4 regions of the Paenibacillus sp. FSL P4-0176 genome follow, and region 2 is predicted to be linked to each of the others. Evidence: predicted binding sites of a transcription regulator. Region 2 holds the regulator's gene; each other region holds the start of a gene.

Region 1 (3,218 bases), 2.8 Mb from region 2:
TTCACTATTTCAGGTTCCGACTTCGTGGAAATGTTTGTCGGTGTCGGTGCATCACGTGTACGTGATTTGTTTGAAAATGCGAAGAAAAATGCCCCATGTATCATCTTTATCGATGAGATTGATGCTGTAGGACGTCAGCGTGGTGCTGGTCTCGGTGGTGGTCACGATGAACGTGAACAGACACTCAACCAGTTGCTCGTTGAGATGGACGGATTCGGAGTTAATGAAGGTATTATCATCATAGCTGCAACGAACCGTGCAGATATTTTGGACCCTGCCTTGCTGCGTCCTGGACGTTTTGACCGTCAAATTACGGTTGACCGCCCTGATGTAAGAGGTCGTGAAGCTGTCCTGAAAGTACATTCCCGTAATAAACCATTGACCAAAGATGTGAAGATGGATATTATCGCGAAGCGTACAACAGGCTTCTCTGGTGCAGATCTGGAAAATCTCTTGAACGAAGCGGCATTGCTTGCAGCGCGTCGTAACCGTAAAGATATTTCCATGAAGGAAGTTGACGAAGCGATTGACCGTGTCATCGTTGGTACGGAGAAGAAAAGCCGTGTCATCAGTGATCGCGAGAAACGAATCGTTGCTTATCACGAAGCAGGTCATACCATTGTAGGATACTTCCTCGAACATGCTGATATGGTACATAAAGTGACCATTATTCCGCGCGGACGTGCGGGTGGATATGTAATCATGTTGCCAAAAGAAGACCGTATGCTGGTTACCAAGCAAGAATTGCTGGATAAAGTAACCGGACTTCTCGGAGGTCGTGTAGCTGAAGAATTGTTCATCGGAGAAATTGGTACTGGTGCATACAGTGACTTCCAGCAAGCGACAGGTATTGTTCGCAGCATGGTAATGGAATACGGTATGAGTGAGAAATTGGGACCTATGCAATTCGGAAGTTCACAAGGACAGGTATTCCTTGGTCGGGATATCGGTCATGAACAGAATTACTCGGATTCCATTGCTTACGAGATTGATCAGGAAATGCAACGCTTTATCAATGACTGTTATGAGAAGTGTAAGGACTTGCTTGTTAAACATTCAAAAGAGATGCACCTGATCGCTCAAACTTTGCTTGAGGTTGAGACTTTGGAAATGGATCAGATCAAGCAATTGATCGAAACAGGTTCTTTGACTCCAAAAGCAGAGAATGACAATGATGGTGAAGGCACACCAACTGAAGGCGGAGAGCCAATCATCGACACCATCGGTGATGTGCGTGTTCGTATTCAAGGTAAAGATGAAACGCCTGAGCCACCAGCCGGAGATATTCCAAACGAAGCTCCGAATCTGGAAAAGGGTAATAACAATAACCCGGATGATGGCGGAACTAAGCCAACGTCTTAATGCATAATACATCTGGCTATGATAGCAGGTGAAATCAAGAGAGCCCTCGAGGCTCTCTTTTTTTATCCATTATTTTAAAAGAGGATAGATAAAGATAAACGGGAGTTAGATGGCGAACCAGTTAGCAAACAGGTGGTTACAGCGCTGTTCCGGGCCTTTTTCATTTATTGACAGAGTCGTGAACGTTGTGTAAATTAGTTGTTAAACCGCTTGTGATTCGTTTCTCAAGCGAAGATAACGACTTAGGTTAGCCCACGAAACAGCGCATGACGCTGTCCCGATAAAGGAGAGGATCACAGGTGGAAGCTCTGGCTTTAGAGCGCAAGGCTGAGATGAACCGCGAGCTGCGTGAGCGGCTTATGGTGTTGAAGAAGGAACGTAATGCCATTATTCTTGCCCATTATTATCAACGTGACGAAGTACAGGAGGTTGCCGACTTCCGTGGAGATTCGTTTCTGTTAGCCCAGAAGGCAGCACAGACAGATGCGGATGTGATCGTTTTCTGTGGTGTTCATTTTATGGGTGAAAGCGCTAAAATTCTTGCGCCAAATAAAACAGTTATTATCCCGGACGAACGTGCGGGCTGCCCAATGGCAGATATGGTGAATGTGGATGGACTACGCAAATTGAAAGCACAACATCCTAATGCCAAGGTGGTTACGTATATCAATTCCTCGGCTGAGATCAAAGCAGAGACTGACATCTGTTGTACATCGGCGAACGCAGTCCGGGTTATTCAATCGGTGGATTCCGACGAAATTATCTGGGTACCGGATAAAAACCTGGGACATTATGTGCAGCAGCATACAGACAAGAAAATGATTATCTGGGAAGGTTACTGCAACACTCACGATATGCTTACAGTCAAAGATGTGGTGGAGATGAGAGCCAAGCATCCCAATGCGGAGTTTGTTGTCCATCCAGAGTGTCGCCCTGAGGTTGTAGAAATGGGTGATTTTGTAGGCAGCACAACAGCTATTCTGGAGTATTGCAAAAATTCATCAGCGAAGGAATTTATCGTAGGTACCGAAGATGGTACAGGATATCAGCTTCGTCTGGATAGTCCGGATAAACAGTTCCACTTTGCTACCAAGTTCCTCGTATGTCCCAACATGAAGGTGAACAACTTGAAGAAACTGGTGAAATGCCTGGAAACGATGAAGCCGCAAATCTACGTGCCACCGGCCGTTGCCGACAAAGCCAGAGAATCACTAGAGCGCATGTTGTTGGTAAAGTAGGATGCGCTACTCTTGCTCCAAGACAGGTGAATAACATGATACCGCAATATTTAGTTGATTTTGATCTGTCTGCGCTACCCATGGTAGAGACGGATGTACTGGTTATAGGCTCAGGGATTGCTGGTTTGTTTACTGCCATTAAGGCAAGTGAACAACAACGTGTATTAATGATCACGAAGAAGTCATTACTTGAAAGTAACACCAGATATGCGCAGGGAGGCATTGCTGCGGTTATTGCTGAGGATGATTCACCTGCTTACCACTTGCAGGACACACTTGTAGCAGGAGCGGGCTTATGCCGCTCCGAAGCGGTAGAGGTATTGGTGAATGAGGGGCCGGACGGAGTGAAGGAACTGATTCGTTTGGGTACTTTATTTGATCTGGAGAACGGCGAGTTGGCGTTGACGCAGGAAGGTGCGCATAGCCACCGCCGTATTTTGCATGCCAACGGAGATGCAACAGGATATGAGATTGTACGTGCGCTTGCTGTTGAAGTGAATGAACATCCCGGGATTGAAGTATGGGATGAGCATTTTGTTGTTGACCTGATTACAGATCGAGATCGAGGGGAATGCATTGGCGCTCTGGTTCAGAAGGATGACGGATCGCAAGTGTTCG
Region 2 (3,218 bases):
GTATTGTTCAAGAAGATGGATTTGGCACCGTATGACGTTCCGAGTAATAACGCTTCGCCTGCTGGCACTGCCGTCGGGTCACCAGATACACCTTTGTGAATCAATGCAGCCAGTCTCATTTCCTCGAACATATCCAGGTTGTTGTTGCTTGCCGGTCCGTCTGTTCCGAGTGACACGGTAACTCCTGCTTTCAGCAACGCAGGTACCCGCGCAACACCGGAAGCGAGTTTCAGGTTACTTCCCGGGTTATGGGATACAGCCACATCATGACGGGCCAGAATCTCAATCTCTTCGTCATTCAGATGCACCGCATGTGCAACCAGGGATGGACGAGAGAAAAAGCCCAGTTTCTCCAGATGTGCCACAGGACGCAGTCCATAATCAGCCACGTTCTGCTCGACTTCACGAAGCGTTTCCGACATATGTGTATGAAGGGGAAGGTTTAGGTCGTTCGCGACCTGCACAAGCTTCTCTATGTAGTCAGGAGGGCATGTATATGGTGCATGTGGCGAGATTACGGTTGTAATGCGACCATCTGCCTGTCCATTCCACTCACGCGCAAACGCAGCCGACTCCTCCAGCTTCCGCAATTGTTCTTCCTCCGAGCACAACCCGATTACACCACGTGCCAGTGCTGCTCTAACGCCGGATTGCTCCACAACTTTGGCAACTTGATCCATGTGATCGTACATGTCCAGGAAAGCTGTAGTTCCGCCTTTCAACATTTCAAGCACCGATAGCGAAGTTCCCCAATATACGTCTTCTGAAGTCATTTTCGCTTCCATCGGCCACATTTTTTCCTGCAACCATACTTGCAATGCAAGATCGTCTCCGTGCCCTCTGAGCAACGACATCGCTGCATGACCATGCGTATTGATCAGACCCGGCAGGAAGAACAGTCCTTTTCCATCCACTTTGGTACAATTTTTGTCTTCATCCGGCAATGTCTCACCAATATGCACAATCTTTTCATTCTCAACAACCATGTATCCGTGGACCACGTTCCATGTTGTGCCGCCTTCATTAACGGCAAATTTGCCGTTGTGAATTACCCATCTATTTGTTGTCATCTTCCTCGTCGTCCTTTCCAGTCTCCAAGTAATAGGCCAAACTAAGCAGATCCGTTGTAAAGTCAGCATGGTGAATGCGGATATGCGGCGGTGTTTTTAGAATGGTTGGTGCAAAATTAAGGATCGCTTCAATTCCTGATTCAATAAGCTGATCGGCTACATTTTGGGCTTCCGTATCCGGAACCGTGATAATTCCGATGCGAATGTTTTCCATTTTAACCGCTTCCGTCAATTCATCCATTGGTTTTACCGTCAAACTGTTGATTTGACTACCAATCTTCGGTCCGTATGCATCAAATACAGCAACAATTTTCATGTTGTCTTTCAGATACGCGTTATAGTTGGACAAGGCCTGTCCGAGATTACCCGCTCCTACCAGAGCTACATTAATTTGCTGATCGATTTTGAGAATGTGACGAATTTTCTCGATCAAATAGGATACATCATACCCGATCCCTTTACGACCAAAATCACCGAAGTAAGCCAGGTCTTTACGAATTTGGGCCGGATTCAGATCCAGCCTCTGTCCAAGCTCTTGAGAAGAAACAGTAGCCACCTCACGCTGATGCAACTCGTTCAAATAACGCAAGTAAACAGGCAGACGTCGTACCACCGCTTCCGAAATTTTATCCGATTTCATTCTTGCTCCCCCTTACCAAGGCCACGATAAAATAATAGATGAAAAGATGAGCATTCTGTATAAAACTCAAAGATAAACGTGACATTTTATACAGAATGCTCCTTGTAATTTAGGTTATAAGTTCTTACGTGCAACTGCTTTAATCGGATACGGAAATATCTAATAAAGTTTAACGCCAAACGATAGTGTCATGCAATGATATAACGAACAAAACAACCATTATTTTTGTTCATTAGCAGGTTTTTCCAACCACTCGGTAATTCGTGGAACCATCTGCTCCGTGAGCATATGCTCCATTTTGGGTCCAGGTAATGAATATAAAAAGAATTTACCATAATACGCTTCAATCACCCGTGTATCATAAACAATGACAATTCCTCTGTCCTTTGCTGTACGTACCAATCGGCCAAATCCCTGTTTGAAACGAATGACCGCTTGTGGCACGGACAGTTTCATGAACGGATTTTTCTTCTGCTCCTGAAGCAACTCACTCTTGGCTTCCACCAACGGATGATTCGGTGGCTGGAACGGCAGTCGCACAATAGCGAGACAAGTTAACGCCTCTCCCGGGATATCTACACCCTCCCAGAAGCTGCTTGTGCCCAGAAGTACCGTTGCTTTGGCATCTTGGAACCTGCGAGTCAATTTGGAACGACTTCCACTGTCAACGCCTTGCCCAAGCAACGAGATGTCGTTGCCAGACAGTGCCTCCTTCAGCGGATCATAGACCTGTCGCAACATCTTGTATGAAGTAAACAGAACCATCATGCGTCCACGCGTAGCAATTGCCGTCTCTGCAAGTGATTGCACCAGCATATTAACAAAGTGCGCATCACCCACACTTCCCTTCACACTCGGGAAATCACGCGGAATCACCAGAAGTGCCTGATCGCGATAGTTGAAAGGTGATGGCAGCATCGACGTTAACAGCCGATTATTCTCAGAGGCTTCCTGTAAGCCAAGCTGCTCAATCATGAACTGGAATGACTTATCTACCGAGAGCGTAGCCGATGTAAGCACAACACTTTTCTTTTTGTCAAAAAATAAATCCTTAAGTTGGGCACTGACATCTACAGGTACGGCATACAGCTGAAGAGATTTACTGCGGAACTGACCGCTGGCTTCCATCCAGTACACCGTTTTGGCGTCATCCATACGCATGAAGAAACGTAGATTCTCCTTCAATGTGGTCAGATCTTTCAGCAATCCTGTAATGTCCGTGATCAGACTATCCGATTGATAATCATCCTGATCCTCTTTCACTTCAAGCAGCAATTTGTCCCCTTTGCGAACCAAATCGCCCAGAGTCACATAGATCTGGTTCTCCAGATCCTGCAACTCCTGCCATTTTGCAGGTTTCTGAGATGCTTTCAGACGCAGTGAAAATTGCCCCGTCTCTCCCGGTGAAGCATCACTTCGTTCAGGCAAGAGACCAAACAAGGCATCGCTCATACGATCCCACAGCTCCTTAACTTCAAGAGCGAGCGGGAACATCTGATCCACCATGG
Region 3 (3,218 bases), 290 kb from region 2:
AGAACTGGGCTTTTTTTCATTGAAATATATAAGCAAGATCCGATCAGCATAGTCAAGTATTAAATACGACAGATCTCGTTCGGGCAAAGCTCACAGTGACAGATTCCTTGTAGCATCTTCAGATCTTTGATGACAATCATGCCATTGTCATATTCAATCCCGTCTTTCTTACGCAGGTCGCTTAACATGCGGTTTACACTTTCACGAGTGGCTCCAATCATATTGGACAGGTCCGTGTGAGTAATTTTTTTGTGAATAATGACATGCTCTCCATGAGGCTCACCATACGAATTCGACAACCGAATGAGGGTGGAGCAGAGTGCACCCGGTTTGCCGTATAACATGAGATCCCGGAATTTGGTCTGTGTCAACCGGTGGTGGATGCCCATCCATTTCATGAAGTCGATCGCAAAGTCACAATGCTGGCAGATTAACATCTCCAGGTCTTTATGCTCCAGTACACCGATCTCACTATCCTCTAATACTTCCGCAGAGAAGCTGTGTTTAGAGCCAAAGAAGGGATCAGCCTGCCCAATCATATCACCGGATTGATACATGTACATGATCAGTTCCTTGCCTTCATCCGTGGATTTGGTGATCTGGGCACGGCCCCGTTTCATATAATAAAGTTTGTCAGAGATGTCGCCTTCCCAGTACAGATGTGTACCTTCCGGATAGGTTCTATCTTTCATGGTAACCAGCAGATGGTTGAAATTTGCTTCCGAGAAACAGTTAGTATTACCGCGCTTTTCCAGTACAGTTGTTAGTTCTCTCATAAGTCTATCTCCCCTTTATGTCCATCGGACGACCTTCTGTAGTAAGCAGTAGCCTCCGAGGTTCGCCGCAAACCGTTGCCGTCCTGATCAGGGTCATCTCGGCCGGGAGGAAGGACGGTACAAATTGCGGTGGTTCAATTTTTAAGTTCAGTATATACCTAATCTTACCGTTTGAGGGGGAAGGAAAGGGGGCAAAAATGACGAAATTTCAAACATTGTGATAAAATTCACTTTTAATGGAGAGGATGAATTTTACAGCCCTATATTTTAAATAAGAAGTAAAAATGGTCGTGTGAAGGACACTACAAAACTTAAATTAAATTTGTTATACTTTGTGAAAAAAATCACATAATTAAGTTTATTGTCATGTTACGATGTGAATGTAAACGAGAGAGACAAACTAATACGAACCTTTAGGAGGATGAGGGAGATGGCTGTAAAGAACGAAGTCGCCCCAGCAAAAGAACCGACAGCAGGTCAGTATATTCAAACGTTAATCGACAAAGCGAATAAAGCACACGCCGCATTCATGAAGATGGACCAGAAGCAGATTGACCGGATTGTGCAAGCAATGGCGCTTGCGGGTCTGGATAAACACATGATGCTCGCCAAGATGGCCGTAGAAGAAACTGGCCGCGGAGTATATGAGGATAAAATCACCAAAAATATATTTGCAACAGAATATGTGTACCACAGTATCAAGTACGATAAAACCGTAGGTGTGATTGAAGATAACGAGTATGAAAGCTTCCAAAAAATTGCGGAGCCGGTCGGCATCATCATGGGTATTACACCAGTTACCAACCCAACATCAACGACGATGTTTAAAGCATTGATTTCCATCAAGACGCGTAACCCGATCATCTTTGGTTTTCACCCATCTGCACAGAATTGTAGCCGGGAAGCTGCCAAAATCCTGCTGGAAGCGGCTGTGAAACATGGTGCACCAGCAGATTGTATTCAGTGGATTGATGATCCTTCCATGGATCGTACAAACGAACTGATGAATCACAATGATGTGGCTCTCATTCTGGCAACAGGCGGATCAGGCATGGTACGTGCAGCGTACAGCTGTGGTAAACCTGCACTGGGCGTAGGACCTGGTAACGTACCTTGCTTTATCGAGAAAAGCGCAGATATCAATCAGGCAGTGACGGATTTGATCCTGTCCAAATCTTTCGATAACGGCATGATCTGTGCTTCTGAACAAGCGGTCATCATTGAAGAACCGATCTTTGATCAAGTGAAGAAAAAAATGATCGCAAATGGCTGTTACTTTGTTAACAAAGATGAAGCAGCAAAATTGACAGCAGGTGCGATTAATGCCGAGAAATGTGCGGTGAACCCGGCGATTGTTGGTCAATCTGCGGTGAGCATTGCCAAATTGTGCGGTATTGAAGTTCCAGCAGGCACCAAAATTCTCGTGGCCGAAATTGAAGGGGTAGGTACCAAATTCCCATTGTCGGCTGAGAAATTAAGCCCGGTACTGGCTTGTTACAAAGTTAAAACGGCAGCAGAGGGCATTGAACGTGCAGCAGAAGTGGTTGCATTTGGCGGCATGGGTCACTCCTCGGTTATCCACTCCACAAATGAAGAAGTGATTGGCAAGTTCGCAGATCGTCTGCAAACCGGACGGATTATTGTGAACTCACCATCCACACACGGTGCCATCGGGGATATCTACAACACAAACATGCCTTCATTGACACTGGGATGCGGATCATACGGACGTAACTCGACTTCTTCCAACGTAACCGCTGTGAACTTAATCAATGTGAAAAGGGTGGCTCGCCGTACCGTGAATATGCAATGGTTCAAAGTGCCGAACAAAGTCTACTTCGAAAAAGGGGCAACGCAGTATCTTGCCAAAATGCCTGACATCACACGTGTGGCCATTATTACGGATGCCATGATGGTGAAGCTTGGATATGTTGAAAAGGTAGAACACTATCTGCGTCAACGCCAAATGCCGGTAGCAATCGAAGTGTTCTCCGATGTTGAGCCAGATCCATCCACAACAACGGTAGATCGCGGAACCGAAATGATGCGCCGCTTCCAACCAGACTGCATTATCGCACTCGGCGGTGGATCACCGATGGATGCTGCCAAAGCCATGTGGTTGTTCTATGAATATCCGGACACGGACTTCAACGATCTGAAACAAAAATTCATGGATATCCGCAAACGGATCTACAAATATCCACGTCTCGGCGTAAAAGCGAAATTTGTAGCAATCCCAACAACATCCGGTACAGGTTCTGAAGTGACATCGTTCGCGGTTATCACAGATAAAAATCAAGGTAACACCAAATATCCATTGGCCGACTATGAGCTGACTCCAGACGTAGCGATTGTCGATCCGGAGTTTGTATACTCCCTGCCTAGAACAGCGGTTGCCGATACAGGTATGGACGTACTGACGCATGCGATTGAAGCTTATGT
Region 4 (3,218 bases), 2.2 Mb from region 2:
TCCGCATGCTCCGTATCTTCCGGCACCGTTCCCCGGTTGGCACCCATCGTATATTTCCAGCCCGTATTTCCAGCAGAGTTACAGATCGTCTGCTCCAGTACACTCGCACCAAGCGCATTGAAGAAACGTCGGTCCATGCCGTCTACGCCGAGAATGCCCATGTTACCGTAAAAGCTGTAGGGCAGGATGCTCTCCGGGCCGTAGGTTTCGGACAATGCAGTGAATTTGGTCGTAATCTCACGAATCGCTTCATCCCAACTGATTCGTTCAAACTTGCCTTCACCTTTGGCTCCTACACGTCTCATCGGATATTGTAGACGCTCGGGGTGATACACCCGCTCAGTCATATTTCTAACTTTATTACAGATGGCACCCTTGGTTATGGGATGATCCGGATTGCCTGCCACCTTCACAATTTTGCCGTTCTCTTTATGTAATAACAGACCACAAGTATCCGGACAGTCGAGCGGGCACACCGCCGCAAATATACCATTCTCCTGATCGATCATCGTAAGGCTCCCCTCTTTAAAAGCTATCCCTATATCATATCTTCTTCGAGGTTATCGCGTAAAGAGAACAGTATGTTTTTGCTTCATATTCGCCGCTATAGCGGCTTTAAATTATTTTCAAAAAAATGTTTTTGAGTTTGATTCAACTTCAGAATTCAGGGGTAAATTAAAAATAAGGCATTAGGCTAGTGTTTCCCCACTTCCTCCTCATGCCATATCATGGACCACTCCCGAAATTCGCCATGAACAGGTTTCGTTCCCCCGAACCTTGTCATGGCGAATTTATTTTGCGTTAAACTCCAACAAAGACCCCATACAAAAAAACGATCCCGCCCTGCTCCGTCACAGCATATTCGCCATGATCCGAGCAAGATCAGAATCGTCTTCACTTCTAATATACGTGTATACATGCCTCGCTGTGCCCGCTATGCTTGTTTGCTCAACATCACTCTAGCCTCCGTCTCCATAGGTTCGATCGACGTTGCTACCTCCGGTTTCACTTTTGGCTCAGCTTGGCGCAGGTACACCACCCAATAGGCTGCAGCAACAAACAGAGCACCTCCAGTAAGATTCCCGAGCCATACCGGAATGAAATTCATCACATATTGACCCCATGAATAATGTCCTTCAAAGATTGCCGCCGGGATGAGGAACATATTGGCCACAACGTGCTGGAATCCAATCGCCACAAATGCCATCGTTGGAAACCAAATGCCCAGTACCTTGCCACTCATCGTATCCGAAGCATAAGATAACCACACGGCCAGCGCGACCAGCCAGTTACAGCCGATGCCAGAGATGAAAGCTTGCAGGAAGCCGTCATGCAGCTTATGCCCAGCCAAATCCACTACTTTTGCCAGATATACACCCTCTCCGGTCAGACCAAGCACATGTCCAAACGCGTACGCGACAAACAAAGCTCCAACAAAATTACCAATCGTCACTAAGGTTAGATTTTTCAACATACTACCCACAGATAATTTTCGTGCAATCGTTGCAAGTGGAACTGCCATCATGTTGCCCGTCAGCAGCTCGCCACCACCTATGAGTACCAAGATTAATCCAACCGGGAACACTGCTGCTCCAATCAGATTGACCAGACTCCCCCACTCTGCTGGTGCAGAAGCAATTACCCGAATATCCAATAGAAAACCCAGCGCAATAAAAGCCCCTGCCAGAAAACTAAGCACCAGTACAGAAGACACCGGATATTGAGCCTTCTTCTTGCCTGTTTGCGCCGTATATTGTGCAACCTCAAGAGGTGTTTTTGCTGCCATATCATTCATCCTCTCCTTCATTGTTCATCATTGGATAAAACCATCTGAAATTCATTAGTTATGCGTTGAATACCACATCCTAATTGTATCTCGGTCCTAAACATAACTTTGTGCAAATTATCACAATGTTACTTAAAAAGATACTTTAAGAGTGTCTTGGAATAGTTATGACAGCAAGAGTGTAGTAAGCCCTTTTGTAGCTAAAACAAAAAAAAAAGAAGACTGACGATATACTCGCCAGTCTTCTCTTTCCTTTATAATCGTCCGCCTTGTTTCGTAATCTTGGCAGTTATTGTACTCCTCTTATTTACGGACAAGCATGACTTATCTTTGTATGGCGTTTATCATGCCCTCTGTTCAACCATCTATTCTGCTTCCTTACACCATTGCTGGTGCTTTTACTTCTATTGGAGGCAGTGCTTGCAGACCAGCCGTGTTCAGGAAGTTCCATGGTTTGTTGTAATGTGGCTGGAAGAAGAAGTCGATGAAGGCCAGCTCATCTACGGTCATGTTATTTTGGATGCAGACCGAGATCGTATTAATCGATTGGGTCAGATCAACCTGAGACATCACCTGTGCTCCAACGATCCGACGAGTAGCCTGCTCATATACCACTTTAAGCAACAGTTTCTCAGCCGTTGGCATAAACTCCGGACGGTAGCTGTCTTCCAGTACGACAGATTCAACAATCAGGCCTTCGTCAGCCGCAGACATTTCCGTCATCCCTGTACCCGCGATATTTTGCTCATAAATTTTGATACCCGATGTTCCTTGTGTACCCATATACGGTGTCGTAGGACGAACCAGGTTACGGGCTACGAGTGTACCCATCCGCACGGCGTTGGTTGCCAGTGGAATGTAAGATGCTTTGCCTGTTGGGTTGTAATGAATAGCACAGCTGTCACCCGCAGCGAAGACGTCTTTTTGACTCGTTTGCATATATTTATCCACGATGATTGCGCCGTTTGGCAGCATATCCACTTGGCCTTTGAGCAGCTCTGTATTTGGACGGAAACCAATGCACAGAATAACCAGATCGGTTTCGAACTCTCCTTTGGACGTGATCACTTTAGTCACTTTGCCATTTTCACCAGTAAACTTCTGTACCGTTTGACCAAGTGCCAAATTGATGCCGCGTCCAGTCAACGTATCTTCAATCGCATCCGTGAACTCAGGGTCCAAGTATTTATTCAAAATCCGGTCCACACTGTCGATCAGGGTAACTTCCTTGCCGTTCATTTGGAAAGCTTCCACCAGCTCTACGCCGATATATCCTGCACCTACAACAGTGACACGTTTGGCATCTTTGGCTTTTTCAATAATCGTGTTGGAATGATTGTAGTTTTTGCAAAGTAAAATGTTATCCATCTCGATGCCTTCAAGCTTTGGAACGACAGGCCATGACCCCGTTGTCACGATCAGTTTGTCAAAC

The links. Region 2 encodes Rex, which represses fermentation and respiration genes when NADH is low (regulators of the CRP and FNR family bind a similar motif). Its sites were predicted from a motif close to TTGTGAAATATTTCACAA; they were not measured.
Region 1: the regulator Rex is predicted to act here: its motif matches at 1,573-1,590, upstream of nadA (quinolinate synthase NadA).
Region 3: the regulator Rex is predicted to act here: its motif matches at 1,109-1,126, upstream of adhE (bifunctional acetaldehyde-CoA/alcohol dehydrogenase).
Region 4: the regulator Rex is predicted to act here: its motif matches at 1,895-1,912, upstream of MKY95_RS30695 (formate/nitrite transporter family protein).

What each region holds. Positions count from the first base shown of each region.
Region 1 covers NZ_CP150242.1:64,895-68,112, forward strand. The annotation lists gene ftsH (ATP-dependent zinc metalloprotease FtsH) at 1-1,362, shown strand, start outside; gene nadA (quinolinate synthase NadA) at 1,662-2,600, shown strand; gene nadB (L-aspartate oxidase) at 2,636-3,218, shown strand, end outside.
Region 2 covers NZ_CP150242.1:4,520,287-4,523,504, forward strand. The annotation lists gene MKY95_RS20710 (amidohydrolase) at 1-1,070, opposite strand, end outside; gene MKY95_RS20715 (redox-sensing transcriptional repressor Rex) at 1,057-1,710, opposite strand; gene dinG (ATP-dependent DNA helicase DinG) at 1,930-3,218, opposite strand, start outside.
Region 3 covers NZ_CP150242.1:4,810,201-4,813,418, reverse strand. The annotation lists gene MKY95_RS22350 (Crp/Fnr family transcriptional regulator) at 60-776, opposite strand; gene adhE (bifunctional acetaldehyde-CoA/alcohol dehydrogenase) at 1,207-3,218, shown strand, end outside.
Region 4 covers NZ_CP150242.1:6,709,138-6,712,355, forward strand. The annotation lists gene MKY95_RS30685 (molybdopterin oxidoreductase family protein) at 1-509, opposite strand, end outside; gene MKY95_RS30690 (hypothetical protein) at 695-919, opposite strand; gene MKY95_RS30695 (formate/nitrite transporter family protein) at 935-1,786, opposite strand; gene MKY95_RS30700 (FAD-dependent oxidoreductase) at 2,165-3,218, opposite strand, start outside.